DNA from 2 places in the Thalassolituus sp. UBA2590 genome. Region 2 is predicted to be linked to the other one. Evidence: predicted binding sites of a transcription regulator. Region 2 holds the regulator's gene; the other holds the start of a gene.
The links. Region 2 encodes LexA, which represses DNA repair genes until DNA is damaged. Its sites were predicted from a motif close to TACTGTNTANNTANACAGTA; they were not measured.
Positions count from the first base shown of each region.

Region 1: recN (DNA repair protein RecN) is a predicted target of LexA. The motif match lies at 1,489-1,508, and genes of this name have one in related genera.

Region 1 covers NZ_DDKU01000076.1:752-4,781, forward strand. Annotated here, with positions in the region: partial or broken gene dnaK (molecular chaperone DnaK) at 1-673, opposite strand, end outside; gene grpE (nucleotide exchange factor GrpE) at 798-1,370, opposite strand; gene recN (DNA repair protein RecN) at 1,537-3,213, shown strand; gene fur (ferric iron uptake transcriptional regulator) at 3,313-3,702, opposite strand; gene B2067_RS07120 (outer membrane protein assembly factor BamE) at 3,807-4,030, shown strand, end outside.
Region 2 covers NZ_DDKU01000035.1:38,737-42,766, forward strand. Annotated here, with positions in the region: gene B2067_RS03210 (YfaZ family outer membrane protein) at 1-1, shown strand, start outside; gene B2067_RS03215 (DUF6586 family protein) at 1-465, shown strand; gene B2067_RS03220 (hypothetical protein) at 539-790, shown strand; gene B2067_RS03225 (hypothetical protein) at 926-1,198, shown strand; gene B2067_RS03230 (cell division inhibitor SulA) at 1,237-1,662, opposite strand; gene lexA (transcriptional repressor LexA) at 1,713-2,312, opposite strand; gene B2067_RS03240 (TetR/AcrR family transcriptional regulator) at 2,495-3,136, shown strand; gene B2067_RS03245 (L,D-transpeptidase) at 3,152-3,670, shown strand; gene nagZ (beta-N-acetylhexosaminidase) at 3,678-4,030, shown strand, end outside.

The sequences.
Region 1 (4,030 bases), on a different contig from region 2:
AGGTGTCACCGTTGGTCGCCAGAACTTCAAACTGCTTCTCGCCGTCTACGTCCGCAACTTCGATGATAGAGATATCGAATGTACCACCACCCAGGTCGTATACCGCGATAGTACGGTCACCCGACTGCTTGTCGATACCGTACGCCAGCGCCGCTGCAGTTGGCTCGTTGATAATACGCTTGACTTCGAGGCCCGCGATTTTACCGGCGTCTTTTGTTGCCTGACGCTGTGAATCGTTGAAGTAAGCCGGAACAGTAATTACTGCTTCAGTCACTTCTTCACCCAGGTAGTCTTCTGCAGTTTTCTTCATTTTCTTCAGAACTTCTGCAGACACCTGTGGCGGTGCAAACTTATCGCCTTTCACTTCAACCCAAGCGTCACCATTGCCCGCTTCGATGATTTTGTAAGGCACCATTTTGATGTCTTTCTGAACGACGTCGTCTTTGAAGCGACGACCGATCAGACGCTTAACTGCGAACAGCGTGTTCTGTGGATTAGTAACAGCCTGACGTTTTGCAGACTGACCAACCAGAGTCTCGTCGTCGGTGTAAGCGATGATAGAAGGGGTTGTACGATCACCTTCGGCGTTCTCAATAACACGCGCCTTGTCACCGTCCATAATCGCAACACATGAGTTAGTGGTGCCGAGGTCGATACCAATAATTTTACCCATAATTGAATCTCCAATTTGCCGCCTGCTGCGGCTATCTGAAACTTTGTAAAAACAGCGTTATCTGTCGTTGTTAGCTATATAAGGTCACGTTTTTTGCTTTCAAGACCTTATTCCATACTTTTTATCAGGCATTCTCGTCGATCTGAGCGGCGCCTTTGCTGACCATCACCATTGCTGGGCGCAGCAGACGGCCATTCAGGGTGTAGCCCTTCTGCATCACGGCCATGACTGTGTTTGGCGCCAGTTCTGCATTTTCAACCATGCTCATTGCCTGATGTAGCTCTGGGTTGAAAGGCTCGCCTTCCGGGTTTACCTGCTCAACTTTGAAGCGTTCAAGCGAACTGATTAAGCCGGAAAGGGTCATTTCCATACCTTCACGGATCGCTTTGGTCGCTTCTTCTTCCGGCGCTGCAGCCAGACCGCGCTCCAGATTATCGACAACGGTCAACATTTCGTTGGCGAACTTTTCGACAGCGAACTTGTGCGCCTTTTCGACGTCCTGCTCTGCACGACGGCGAACATTCTGCATTTCAGCCTGCACACGCAGGACCTGATCTTTGGCTTCTGCCACTTCCGCACGGGCAGCTTCCAACTCAGCATCAGCCGGAGCTTCTGCCTCTACATCAGCGTTTTCAACCGCTTCCTGTTCGGCAGTTTCTTCCAGAATTTCTTCCTGGGGTTTCTGTTCTTCAGACATCAGTCACCTCTGTCATCGGTCTTAATTCATATCGCTGTCGGCTATATGGGGCCAGCCGTTGGCAGTTCAACCCCTGTTTTCAATCCCGGTTCATGGAAAACACCTTGACAGAAACCGATACTGTATATAAAAACACTGTATATACATTCAGACCAGAGGATGTCGTATGCTGACCTCACTGTCGATTCATCAGTTCGCCCTGATCGAGCATATGGAGCTCGATTTCTCTCAAGGCATGACGGTTATCACCGGTGAGACCGGCGCCGGTAAGTCTATTCTGCTGGGCGCACTGGGGCTGACACTGGGGCAACGTGCAGAAGCCGGAGCTGTGCGACAGGGGCAGGATAAAGCCGATGTCGCGGCAACTTTCTCTACCAATGCCGCCGCTCTGGAATGGCTCAGGCAGCATGAACTCCCTGCCGACGACGATAACGTTATACTTCGTCGGGTCATTTCTGCAGAAGGCCGTTCACGTGGTTATGTGAACGGCCGTCCGGTGTCTGCAGCCGACCTTCGTGATCTTGGGCAGCACCTTATCGGCATTCATTCACAACACGCGCATCAACGGTTGCTGGAAAAAGACGCCGCACGTGACATTCTCGACGCCTATGCAGGGCTAAACCCCCTCGCAGAGACCGTTCGCCGTGGGTTTTCAGCCTGGAAGAAAGAAGAGAAGCGCTTACACACACTGCGCGAATCCAGCAGCGAACTTCTGGCGCAAAGACAACTGCTTGAGTATCAGGTCAGTGAATTGCGCGAACTGGACCTGAAAGAGGACGAACTCAACGACCTCGAGCTCGAACAGAAACGTTTGTCCGGTGCAGAGAACACTCTGATCTGTGGCCAGTCGGCCATGATCGTCTGTAACGGTGGAGATTCCGGCGACGATGCTGCCAGCCAGATGGTTCACCGCGCTCTGCAGGAAGTCGATAGCATCAACGATACACACCCGTTATTGGACGAAGTCCGTGACATGCTGAATCAGGCACAAATTCAACTCGATGAAGCGGCCAGCTCTCTGCAGCGGTATCTGGATAACATCGATATGAACCCACACCGTCTGCAGCAGATTGATGCCCGCCTGAGCGAGCTTTATAGCATGGCGCGCAAACATCAGATCCGGCCCGAGTCGCTTTATGCCCACTGGCAGGAACAGGAAGCGGCATTAGAAGCCATGAGCCTGTCAGACGATGACCTGGAAGCATTGGAAGAAGAAGTGGTCAATCTCAGAGCGATCTGTCTGAAAGACGCTCAGCAGCTGTCTGCTAAGCGTCAGAAAGCGGCCAGTAAACTGAGCAGTGCAGTAAGCAGTCACTTCGACTCCCTGGGCCTCGGCAAGGCTATTTTTACCACCCGATGCGATGAATTGCCTGACGGTGAACTGAACCCGCACGGGCTTAACTTTGTTGGCTTTGAAGTGCAAACCAACCCAGGTATGCCCGCAGGTCCCCTGGCTAAAGTTGCTTCTGGGGGCGAACTCTCGCGTATCAGCCTTGCACTGCAGGTCGTCACTGCAGCAACGTCGCACACCCCATGTCTGATCTTCGATGAGGTCGACGTCGGTGTGGGCGGAGGCACCGCTGAGCGTGTCGGACGCCTGATGCGTGAGCTTGGTGAACAGGCCCAGATTATGTGCGTGACCCACCAGCCTCAGGTAGCGGCACAGGCCCATAATCACTTTCAGGTGAGTAAAGTCAGCGGCGACTCAGCCACGCACACCAGCATCCGCACTCTAAGCACCTCTCAGCGTAAAGAAGAGCTGGCGCGCATGCTGGGCGGCGTTGAAATCACTCAACAGACACTGGCTCATGCGGGTGAAATGCTGGCCATGGCAGGTTCTTAAAGCGTCTGGCTCATAACGTATCAGTAGGTATAAACAGATATAAAAAAAGAGCCGCAATTGCGGCTCTTTTTGATTGTACTTGCTAATAATAGCCTGACGTCACTTCTTACGAACGTACAGTACCAGACTGTGATCAACCAGCTCAAAACCATGTTCTTCAGCAATTTCGTGCTGCAGGCGTTCGATCTGTTCGTTCGAGAATTCAATCACGGTGCCGTCTTCGACGTTCACCATGTGGTCGTGGTGTTCGCCACGTGCGAGTTCGAATACAGAATGGCCGCCATCGAAGTTGTGACGTTCAACCAGACCCGCACTTTCAAACTGAGTCAGTACACGATAAACAGTGGCAAGACCCACGTCTTCACCCGCGTCGATCAATGAACGATACACGTCTTCAGCACTCATGTGCGCTTCTGGGTTACTCTCAAGAATACTGAGAATTTTGACTCGGGGCAGCGTGACCTTCAGGCCCGCTTTACGAAGTTCCATGTTCTGTTCTGACACGGTATTCCTCTATCATTTCACAGTGGATGGGGTGATCAGGTATCATCCCGTCCATTCTTAATAACTAATGCCCGGATTTAACCCTGACTATGCGAGCTTTAATTCTGACCGGATTACTGGGTTTTGCAACCCTTTCCGGCTGTACCTTCCCAGGCGTCTACAAACTCAACGTTCAACAGGGCAATATCGTTACCCAGGACATGTTGGATCAGCTGGAGCCCGGTATGACTGAACGCCAGGTCATCTATCTGATGGGCAACCCTGTCGCGAGAAACCCATTTTCAGATCAGCGTTGGAACTACATCTACACCCT
Region 2 (4,030 bases):
ATGAGTCAGTGGCTGAGCTTCACCAACCAGAAACTCTATCAGGCACGATTGCTGTTGGAGCAGGCGCGTCGCGAAACCGGTAACCCGGCACTTGCTGAAGGGCTTGAGACCTCAGGCCTGTACCTTATGCAGGATGCCTTTATTTCGTATCTGAATGAGCTGGCGACGCTTGCTACTTACCGCGGCGAAGTCAGTTCATTTTCAGATCTTCTGAACAAGACACCTCTGGTGACCGGTGAAATGACCGAGATTCGGATTCTGGCCGAGGACCCTTACTCATGGTTGAGTGCATTTCTGCGTGAGGCAGAAACGCGTTGGCGTCCGGGCCCGGCTGGAAACCCGCAGGCAGCGGGTGCGGTCAACGTCATTGCCGTTGCACAGAGCGATGACATACAGCCACAGTCCTGGTGGCAGCATCTGTCTGACCTGATCGATAGTCAGCGTGAGAATCGGCAGGAAAGCTGATTCTCCCAGTGACTCTCGTATAAAGCGTCACCCCCCTGTGTTATCATCCGCGCTCAGAAACGAAGAGGCACTTATGGCTGGTTTTTTCGAAATTGTAGAGTTATCCAATGGTGACATTGCCCTGCGTCGTGCCGACGAACAGGACAGCGATGCGCTGGTTCGTATCTGTTTCTCTGAAGATGCGAAAGCAAGTCTCCAGGAGCACCATATGGATGTGGCCAGAGTAATGCTCGAGGCTGGCGTGCGCCTCGTGGGCGATCTGTCTGGGATGGAAGTCGAGAGTGACGACTTTGAGGTGCCGCAGAGCAGTCAGCACCTGCATTGATTTGTCCCTGGCAGACAAATTCATAAAAAAATCCGGTATCGGGCAACTGATACCGGATTTTTTTTTGAATTTCAGTATCCTAACTAAAGCCCTGTTAACGGGTGTACTTGTGAAAATTGACTTCTGAGGATGAGAATGAAAAAGCTAGTAGCACTCTCGACTGTAGTACTTTCCGCTTCACTGATCACCGCGTGCAGCGATGAGCCAGAAAGTTCTGAACTCGTTCAGGCATACACTGAAGCCCGTGAGCAGACGCGCACCGCGCTCGAAGAAACAAAAGATGCCATTAAAGCGATGGAGAACAACCAGGACGCGCTGGAAAAAGCCCTTGAGCGACTGGATCGTGTTGTTGAGTTGCACGAAAAAGGTGCCGTTGTGCACGTTCCTGCCGCTACTACTGCTCAGTAATTCGGGCGGATCAACTACCAGCTCCGGCTGGTAGTGTCTTATTCTCCACGCACAATGAACAGGTGTGATCCGTTTTCTTCTGCGACACGGCGTAGCAGTTGACGGGTATCTGCCGCGAGTTCGCCTGACCACTCAACAATCAAATGGCTTTTACCTGATCTCAGCGCCTTGATACACAAGTCAAACTGAGTAGCGACTTGAGTATTCAGGTGAAGTACCGGAGAGTCGCTGATGCCCGCTTTTGCCAGCCATTGTTTGTTCAGATTCTGGCTTGGGCTCAGCCACATCAACCAACGTTTCTGGTCGCTGCACAGAGCCAGCACAGGCAACAGCTGGAAGGGTTGTAATGCACTGCCTTCAGACACAATGACTTCCGTCATACTGCCTTTAGGCACGCTTCTGACGGGTGCCGCAGAGCTGAGTGGTGCTGCTTCTGGACATACTTCGAAAGATAACTGACGCATAACAATCTCTCCTGTCGTGTACCGTTTACCTGTTACTCTGGTCGGTCGCGTTACTGGCGACGAATAACACCTACGTATTTACCTTCAATCGCAAATTCCTGCTCTTTCAGGTTGACCTCAATCGGGGCGTAATTTTCGTTCTCAGCAAACAGAGTTACCTGATTGCGGCTCTTGTGGTATCGCTTAACGGTTACTTCTTCACCGACGCGGGCAACCACGATGTCACCATTGCGTGCGGTCTCTGCTTTATGCACTGCGATGTAATCGCCATCCATGATGCCGATGTCGATCATGCTGTCGCCATGCACCTCGAGCAGGAAGTTCGCTTCCGGCTTAAAGAACGACGGCGGAATTTCGCAGTAATCTTCAATATGCTCCTGAGCCAGGATAGGTTCACCGGCTGCAACGCGACCGATTACCGGCAGCCCCGGAGAGTCTTCACCTACGATGCGAATGCCACGGCTGGCACCTGGCATCATCTCAATGGCACCTTTTCGTGCCAGTGCTTTCAGGTGTTCTTCTGCTGCATTCGGTGAGCGGAAGCCAAGTTCTGCGGCAATTTCTGCTCTCGTCGGCGGGTAGCCTGTTTCATCAATGGCTGAGCGAATCAGGTCAAGAACTTCCTGCTGGCGAGCCGTGAGCTTTTCCATGACATTTATCCAGTCTGTTGATTTATACAGTGTGTGTAAATATATACAGTACCTTTTACTGTGTAAATACCCAGTGCCGTCTAATTTTAGATCTGACGGAATTTTCCCCGAATTGCTGCAATTGTTGCGTGTTAAGTGTTTTAAACGTATGTTTGAAACACTTGTTAGTTGGATAAGGCACTATGGCGCAGAAAGATACCGCGCGCAGCATTCTCGATGCTGCAGAAGAGTTGTTTTCAGAACGGGGTTTCGCGGAGACTTCGTTGCGTAATATTACGACTAAGGCTGATGTGAATCTGGCTGCCGTGAATTATCACTTTGGCTCTAAAAAGTCTCTGATACAGGCTGTATTTGCCCGCTTTCTGACGCCCTTTGTCGCTGAACTCGATAAGGCGCTCAATACCTGCGATGCAGAGCAGGGCGAACAACCTGCTGACCTGATGTCTTTATTGCGGCTCTTATCTGACACCGCATTACGTTCGGGGGCAGACCGGCCTGAACGTCTGCGTATCTTTATGCGTTTATTGGGGCTTGCCTACAGTCAGGGTCAGGGCCATGTACGTCGTTTTCTGCGCGTGGAGTATGGTCATGTATTTCGCCGCTATTCGGATCTTCTTACCCGGGCGACGCCGGAGCTCTCCGACGAAGACCGCTTCTGGCGGGTTCATTTCATGCTGGGTGCGACTATGTTCACACTGAACGGGGTTGATTCTCTGACCGCGATGGCGGAGCATGATTTCGGTAAACCCACCGCCACGCCGGATGTTATCGATCAGTTGCTGCCGTTCCTCGCCAGCGGGCTGAAGTCACCTGCGGGTAACTAAGGAACGCGTCAGTAGATGTCAGATCTTCCGTTTATTGAGATCTCAGTCGAGGATCAACTCTTGCGGCTGACTGAGCGCGATGGCATTACTGAATATTCAGTGTCAACGGCATTGAATGGCATAGGTGAAGAAGAAGGCAGCGGCTGCACGCCGAGAGGCTGGCATCGTATCTGTGCTGTTATTGGCCGTGATCAGCCGGAAAACGCCGTATTCCGTGGGCGTCGTCCAACGGGTGAAATCTATTCTTCAGAGCTTTCCGAAGAGCATCCGGACCGGGACTGGATACTTTCCCGCATCCTCTGGTTACAGGGCCTGGAGAGTGGGCTCAACCGCTTTGGCAACGTCGACTCCCAGCGTCGTTTTATCTATATCCACGGCACACCGGATACTGAACCTATGGGGAAACCCTTGTCTCATGGTTGTATTCGCATGCGTAACAGCGATGTGATTGACCTTGCTGAACGGATTCAGGCCGGTACCCGGGTGTGGATTCAGGCGGCAAGTTTTCAGCGAATTTCCTGCATCAATTTGTGAGATGACGATGACCGAGTCTTCAGTTTCTTCCACTGATTCATACGCTGTGTCGGATGCGTTAGCACAGGCCGTCGGCGTGATTACCGATATTGAAGGAACGGCGTTGACGGATGAGGATCGTGATTTCTTAACTCAGCCTGAAATCGCCGGGCTTATTTTTTTCGCGCGCAATTACGAATCTCCTCAGCAGCTGAAAGCTCTGACGGGAGAATTAAACGCGTTGAGACCCGACCTCCTGCTCACCGTAGATCAGGAAGGTGGTCGTGTGCAGCGCTTTCGCTCCGGCTTTACGCTGTTTGAGCCGATGATGCGCTATGAAGCCATTTTTGTGGAATCACCTGAAAAAGCGCTTGAGCTCGC